2 regions of the Pseudomonas sp. o96-267 genome follow, and region 1 is predicted to be linked to the other one. Evidence: riboswitches for the same ligand, from Rfam matches in the RefSeq annotation. Region 1 holds a riboswitch; the other holds the start of a gene.

The links. Region 1 has a riboswitch for cobalamin ahead of EGJ86_RS03995 (TonB-dependent siderophore receptor). Riboswitches for the same ligand answer to the same signal wherever they lie in the genome.
Region 2: another riboswitch for cobalamin. It lies ahead of EGJ86_RS12605 (TonB-dependent receptor domain-containing protein); the one in region 1 lies ahead of EGJ86_RS03995 (TonB-dependent siderophore receptor).

Annotation. Positions count from the first base shown of each region.
Region 1 covers NZ_RHQP01000004.1:116,933-120,771, forward strand. The annotation lists gene EGJ86_RS03990 (ABC transporter ATP-binding protein) at 1-424, opposite strand, end outside; gene EGJ86_RS03995 (TonB-dependent siderophore receptor) at 424-2,532, opposite strand; cobalamin riboswitch at 2,866-3,060, opposite strand; gene EGJ86_RS04000 (ferredoxin) at 3,179-3,839, opposite strand, start outside.
Region 2 covers NZ_RHQP01000015.1:85,331-89,169, forward strand. The annotation lists gene EGJ86_RS12600 (cobalamin-binding protein) at 1-410, shown strand, start outside; gene EGJ86_RS12605 (TonB-dependent receptor domain-containing protein) at 468-2,354, opposite strand; cobalamin riboswitch at 2,437-2,643, opposite strand; gene dxs (1-deoxy-D-xylulose-5-phosphate synthase) at 2,716-3,839, opposite strand, start outside.

The DNA of each region.
Region 1 (3,839 bases):
ACAGTCGCGCGAACGGCTGTTGCGCCAGGCCGCCGAGGCCAACGCGTGCCAGCGCCTCGTCGACCAGACGGCGATCCTCGGCATCGTCGCCATCGAACAGGCCCTTGTGCGGCGTGCGGCCCATGGCCGCCACCTCCTCCACACGCAGGCCGAAGTCCTGGGGAAACTCCTGCAGCACCACCGCCACCCGCTGCGCACTCCAGCGCGGCGAGCGCTGCCACAGCGCCTCGCCGTCCAGTTCGACGCTACCCGCACTGGGCCGCTGGAAGCGGTAGGCGCAGCGCAGCAGGCTGGTCTTGCCGCTGCCATTGGGGCCGATCAGGCCGAGCAACTCGCCGTCGCCAACCTCCAGGTCGATGCCGTCGAGCAGCGGCCGCTGGCCGTCGGGCGACCAGGCCAACTCGCGGATGCGCAGGCGCGGCATCAGAAGCTGTAGTCCACAGTGACGAACAACGAACGCGGCGCACCCAGGTACCACTGCTCGCCAGCACTGCCGGCGGTAGTGGCGTACTGGCGGTCGAACAGGTTGTTCAGCTCCACGCCCAGGCGCACGTCGGGCAGCGCCTGCCAGGCGATAGTGGCGTCGACCAGGGTGTAGCCGGGCACCTCGATCTGATTGGCCGTATCGGCGTAGCGCGCATCGACATAACGCGCGCCCATGCCGACATCCACGCTGCTGCCGAGCGCCTTGTTCAGCCACAGATTGGCGGTGCGCCGCGGCACGTTGCTCGGGCGATTGCCGCTGCGGTCACCGCCACCTTCGACGAAATCGTCGTACTCGGCGCGCACGAATGCGGTATTGGCCGATACCTGCCAGCCGTTGCCCAGGGCCAGCTCCAGCGTGGCTTCCAGGCCATCGGAGGACTGCTGGCCGATCTGCTCGGTGGGCGAGGTCGGCGTGGCGCGGCTGAGCAGCTTCTTCTTGACGATATGGTAGGCGGCCAGCGTCCACTCGCCCTGCCCGCCCCAGAACATCTGCTTGAGGCCGATCTCGCTCTGCCTGGCTTCGCTGAGGTCGAACTGCTGCTGAGTCGGGTTGAGGGTCAGCAGGTTGTTCACCCCCTCGGTGCTGGTGGCGTACTGGCCATACAGCGACAGCTCGGGGGTCAGGGCGAAAACCAGCCCGGCGCGCCAATTGTCGCCACTCAGGCTGCGGTCGGCGCTGCTGCCATCGATCAGGTTGTCGCGCTGCAGATGCACCTGATCGCGGCGCACCCCGGTGACCAGCGACAGGCGCTCGGTCAGTTGGGTACGGTTCTCGGCGAACAGCGAGAACTGCCGCGCCAGGTTGCGCTCGCGCGGGCCGTAGCCGAGCGGGTCGGTGCTCTGGTACTGACCGCCGCCGGAGCCGTTCAGCGGCACGCTGTCGCTGAAGCTGCTGGCGAAATCGTGCTGGCGGGCGAAGTGGATGCGGTTGTAATCCACACCGACCACCGTGCGGCTATCGAGGCCGAACAGGGTGTGGTCCAGGGTGAAGGTCTGGCGGTCGCCGACCTGTTCCTGAGTGTGCTTGATCTCATAGAACTCGCCGCGCTCGACCCTATCGCCCGGCTGCCAGCGATAGGCCTCGGCATTGCGCCAGTAGCGCTGGGTTTTGATGTAGTAGAGCTGGTTGCTGGCACTGAGCACGTCGCTGATGCGCCAGTCGGTCACCAGGCGGGTGATCTGGTCGTTGTAGCGAATGTCGGCATTGGCGACGTTGTAGTTACGTTCGCGGATGCTCTCGCGGTACTTGCCGGCCACCAGCGGCGTACCCAGATAGCGCTCGGGGCTCTGGTCACCGTGGTCGTGGGACAGGGTGAAGCTCAGGTCGTCACTGGCATCCCAGCGCAACGCAGCGCTCAGCGCCAGGCTCTCGGAATCACCGCGGTCGACCCAGCCATTGCTGGCCTGCTGATTGAGATTGAAGCGGTAGCTCAGGGCCTCGCTCAGCGAGCCGCCGCTGTCCAGCGCGGCCTGGCGGCGGTCATCGCTGCCATAGCCGAGGCGCATGTGGTTGCGGATGTCACCCGCGAAGGGCTTCTTCGGCACCACATTGATCACCGCGCCGGTTGCACCTTCGCCATAGAGCACCGACGCCGGGCCGCGCAGCACGTCGATGCGCTCCACCGACCAGGTGTCCACCGGGAATGTCACGGTGCCCGCACCGATGTACTGACGCGTGCCGTCGTACAGCTGCATGGTCGAGGCGTGGCCGCTAAAGCCACGCGCCGACAGCGCCGTGCCACCGTTGCCCGGCGTGCCGATGGTGCTGATGCCCGGTGTGCGGGTCACCGCATCCTGCACGCTGCGGTTGTTGCGCTCGCGCACTTCGGCACCGCTCAGGCTGCTGGTGCTCGCCGGGGTTTGCAGGGCCGACAGGTCGAGGCGCGAGCCAGCCGTGGTCGCCGTATGCAGGCGGGTCTCGCCCTCCTGCGCGGCTTGCGCCTGGACGGTGACAGCGGGGAGATCGACAGCGGACTCGTCGGCTAGGGCGGTACCGCCAGCCAAGACCACCAATGGCAGAGAGCAGACGCGAAAGAGGTGTTGCACGTGAACAATTCCGGGGCGTTGAAGAAGCTCGTCGAGTCGCTTCGAGGCGTTGGAATCGGGGCTTGCAACGGCCAGTGACGACCGCGGATGACTCTGGCCTGAAGCGATAATGTTATTGTTATAACATAACAATATCTTGTTTTGCAGGTAGCTGAAACCGAGCCCCGGCCCTTCCTTCAGGCATGACGAAAAGAGGTTCTTGTAGCGGAAATGGCGCGCCATATTGCTTCCATCGCAAAGAGAAAAGGCACGGCAATCCGATGGAAAATGCGCAACAGCAGACAGGGGCACGGGGCGCCCTACTGGAGTCAACGCCCGCCCACCGCGGGTTGCCAGACACAAACGACTCCAGGCCGGTCTCCGGGCTTGCGAGGGTCATGAACGCATCGCCTTCCCATGCGCGTGGCGCACAGTGGCGTATCGATGCGGTCGCTCGCTTACCGTTGCGGGGGCAGCGTCGGACTTGAACCGACTTCCCGTTTCACCTCACGCGCGGCGGCGTGAGACACCTGAAGCGGGGCGGATATGACCACCCGTCTCCGCTCAAGTCAAGGCGCGGGACATGTTGTGGGAGGCGCTTTAACGGCGATTGCTCTTCTGTAGGAGCGGCTGGCCGGCATTGCGCTTCAGCCGCGAAAGGTGGGCGTTAAGCCTGCTCGTCGATACGCAATTCCGGCAACGCCCTACCCGCCACCAGGCGCTCGTCGACCAGACGAATCACCGCCGCCTCGTCCTTGATGCCGTACCACTCGCCCTGTGGATAAAGGCTCGCGGTCGGCCCCAGGTCACAGGGAAACTGGCACTGGCTGCGGGTGATATGCACGCCGCCCTCGCACTCCAGCTTGCCGGCGGCCTTGAGCCGCTGGCGCAAGGTTTTCCACAGGCCCAGCGCGCCCTTGCGCGTGCAGCGCGTGCCGTTGCACAGCAGCAGGCGCTGCGCATGCGGCGGAATCTGCGACCAGGCGTGGTGCTCCGGAACGGGCGGTACGTCGCTGCAGGGGAGATGCGCTTCGTGATGCGCCAGCAGCGCGCCCAGTCCATCGAGCCAGCTGTCTTCCAGCGCCGTGCAGACCACAAACACTGCGGCTCCGTCGCCCCGTTCGGCGATGCACTCGCGCAGCCAGTCGCGGTGCGCGGCATCGGCGCGCGGCTCCAGATCGACCACCAGCAGCGGACGTGGCGCCTCATCGATGGCCAGCCAGAAACCATCCTGCTCCGTGTCGTGCAGGTGCGCTTCACCGAGCAGCATTTCGATGCGCTGCCGCAGACGCTCGGCCGAGGCTCCACGACCCAGGCCGAGGCCGATG
Region 2 (3,839 bases), on a different contig from region 1:
GCGAGCGGCTGGCGGCTGAGTTTCGCGCCGAGCTGCACGCGCTGCGCCAGCGCTACCAGCGTGAGCATCCCCTGACGGTGTTCTATCAGGTCTGGCATCAACCGCTTTACACCATCGGTGGCGAACAATTGATAGGTGACGCCTTGCAGGTGTGCGGCGCGCGCAACCTGTTCGCCGATCTGCCGCAGCCGGCGCCACAGGTCAGTGTGGAGGCTGTGCTGGCGCGTGACCCGGACGTGATACTCGGCGGCAGCAATGCCGAGCTGAGCGCCTGGCAAGCCTGGCCGCAGTTACATGCCGTGCGGCTGAAACAGGTCTGGGCGGTGCCGGACAAGGGCCTGGAGCGGCCCAGCCGGCAGATGCTGGGTGCCATCAAACAGTTGTGTGAGCGGATGGCGGGGGGGCGGTAGCCCCCTCAGGTTGTGTGCACCCTACAGCGGTCGTAGGGTGCGCCGTGCGCACCAAGCTCAGAGTTGCGGCGTCCAGGTCAGCGAGAGCATTGCGCTGCGGCCTTCTTCGCGGTAGCCGTAATAGCTCACGCTGCTGAAGAACGGATCATCCGGTCGACTGTAAAGGGCCTGGGAATAGTCCTTGTCTAGCAGGTTGTCGACCTTGACCTGCCAAAGCAGTTCCTCGTCCATCTGCCAGCTCGCGCGTACGCCCAGCAGGCCGTAGCCGGCGATCTCGCGGTTGTTGGCGGCATCATCGTAGCGGCCGGAGAATGTCTGCCAGGTCATGCCGGCGGCGAACGCGCCGAACTGACGATCCAGGTCCAGGCTCAGGCTGCGCTTGGCGCGGCGCGGCAGGATATGGCCACTACTGCGGTCACGCGGGTCGAGTAGACTGGCGCCGAGGGCCACATGCCAGCCCAGCAGCTCGCGTTCGACACTCAACTCCAGGCCCTGCAGGCGCGCCTTGTTGACGTTCATTGGCGTGCTGAAGAAGGTAACCGGGTCGCTGACTACTGTGATCAGGTCCTCAACCTCGGTCCGGTAGGCCGACAGGCTCCAACGCGTATCCATGTGATCACCGCGCAGTTGAGCTTCGTAGGTTTTCGAGCGCTCCGGGGCAAGATCCGGGTTACCACCGTAGAACGAACTGGTCGGGAAGTAGAGGTCGTTGAAGGTCGGTGCATGGAAGCCCTCGCCATAGCTCAGCACTAGCTCCAGGCGTTCGGCCAGGTCCAGACTCAGCGCAGCATTCCAGGTGTTCTCACTGCCGAACTGCTGGTTGTCGTCGTGGCGCAAGCCCAGTTCGGTGGCGAAACCGTTGCCGCGATAGCGGTGCTGGGCGAAGGCTGCCCGGTTCCAGCGTTTGCTTTGGCTGAAGTCACTGTCGCTACCCAAGCGGTCCTCGTACCAGTCGAGGCCAAGTAGCACCTGGTGAGCGTCACCAAACCGCAGAGTGTTAAGCCAGCCGGCACTGTCGCGGTAGGTGTTGTAGGCGTAGTTGTTGTCGGCATTCAGCGGGTCGCGGTTTTCGCTCTTGTCCTCGCTATGACCGAGCTCCAGGCGGCTGCTCCAGTCTTTGGCGAGTTGCGCTTCGAGATGGCCGGCAATGCTGGAGACGCTGAAGCGTTCGCTGGGGTTGCCCGGATCGAAACTGAACAGGTCGTCGTACTCGCTCTCGCCATGTTGCTCGAGCAGGCTCAGGCCTCCCTTGAGACGGTCGTTGAAGCGATGATCGAGGTTTAGGTTGAAGGCCTTGCGGCGCAGGCCATCGTGGTCGTTGTCGTAACCACGGCCATCTTGGGAGCGGTCGAAGCCGGCGCGTTCGACCAGGCTTGCGCCGAGATCGAAGCGGGTGCGCTGGTCACCGCCGGACATGCCTAGGCTACGCTCGAAGGTCTGTTGGCTGCCGGCGGCCAGGCGTAGGCGCGGCTGCAGGCGATCCTCGCCGCGCCGAGTGAAGATCTGGACCACTCCGCCAATGGCGTCGGAGCCGTAAAGCGCCGAGCGGGCGCCGCGCACGACCTCGATACGCTCGATTTGATCGGGGCTGAGAAACTCCAGACGGGCCAGACCGCTGGCAGCAGCATTCAGACGTACGCCATCTACCAGCACTAGGGTCTGGTTGGCGTTGGCGCCACGTAGGAACAGACTGGTGAGGCTGCCGCGACCGCCGCTTTGTACGATAGACACACCGGGCACGCGGCTGAGTAGGTCGGGCACGCTACTGACCTGCAGACGTTCGATGTCGTCCCGCTCGAACACCGTGGTAGCCGCGGTAGCCTGCGCTTGCGGTTCGGCCAGGCGCCCGGAGGTGACGACCAGCGGCTCGGCCACGTAGGGCTCGGCGGCCAGCGAGAGACCTGGCATGACGGCGATGGCCAGAGCCAGACGGGACAGTTTCATTTTCTTTCCTCAACGGGCGGCAGACGGTCGAGGAGGGCAGGCGCAAGCGCAGGACGGCGCTTGACCGTGCTGCCCTCCGCAACACCAGTCGCACCGCCTTGGCCGGTCTCCGGGCTCTCGACCCGCGTCCGCCTTCCCAGGCAGAGCCCAGTGGCTGTTGGACGTGGCGCACGCTCAGCGCGTGCAGTCGATTACCGTTGCGGGGGCAGCGTCGGCATTGCTCGTGACGAGCGCACCGACTTCCCGTTTAACACTGCTTGCGCAGCGCACCCTGGCGGAACATGAATGGCGCGCACCTTAGTGCGCACGCATATGAATCACAAGCAAGCGCCGCTCATATAGCGATGAGCGGGCTTCATGCTCAGGCCTGAAGCAAACTCAGACGCTCACGTACCGCGCGTTCGATGCCTGCTTCGTCGAGACCGCACTCGGCGAGCATCTGGCTGGGCTTGGCGTGCTCGACGTAGTAGTCGGGCAGGCCCAGGTGCAGCATCGACATCTGGATGTTCTCGGCGGCGAAGAATTCGCTGACCGCGCTACCGGCGCCGCCCATGATGCTGTTTTCTTCGATGGTCACCAGCAGCGTGTGGCTACCTGCCAGTTCGCGCAGCAGGGCTTCGTCCAGCGGTTTGACGAAGCGCATGTCGACCACTGTGGCATCCAGCGTTTCACCCACGCGCAGGGCTTCGGCCAGTTGCACGCCGAAGGCCAGCAGGGCGACGTCCTTGCCCTGGCGGCGTATCACCGCCTTGCCAATTTCCAGCGGCTCCAGGCCGGCATCGAGCGCTGCATTGGGGCCGGTGCCACGCGGGTAGCGCACCGCTGCCGGGCCGTCGAACAGGTGGCCGGTGGTGAGCATGCGGCGCATCTCGTTCTCGTCGCTCGGCGTCATCACCAGCATGCCGGGGATGCAGCGCAGGTAAGACAGGTCGAAGCTGCCTGCATGGGTCGGACCGTCTTCGCCGACCAGACCGGCACGGTCGATGGCGAACAGCACGTCGAGGTGCTGCACGGCCACGTCGTGAATCAGTTGGTCATAGGCGCGCTGGAGGAAGGTGGAGTAGATCGCCACCACCGGTTTGGCACCTTCGCAGGCCATGCCGGCGGCCAGGGTCACGGCGTGCTGCTCGGCAATCGCCACGTCGAAGTAGCGCTCGGGGAAGCGCTCGCTGAACGCCACCAGATCCGAGCCTTCCTTCATCGCCGGGGTAATGCCGACCAGGCGCGCGTCCTGCTCGGCCATGTCGCACAGCCACTGACCGAACACGTTGGAGTATTTCGGCCCGCTGAGCTTCTTGGGTGCAGCGACAGGCGTTACCGGCTCCAGCTTGGTGATGGCGTGGTAGCCGATGGGGTCGACCTCGGCCGGGGCGAAGCCCTTGCCCTTCTTGGTCACCACATGGAGGAACTGCGGACCGTCGAGGTCGCGCATATTGCGCAGGGTGGCGAGCAGGGTGGGCAGGTCGTGGCCGTCGATGGGGCCGA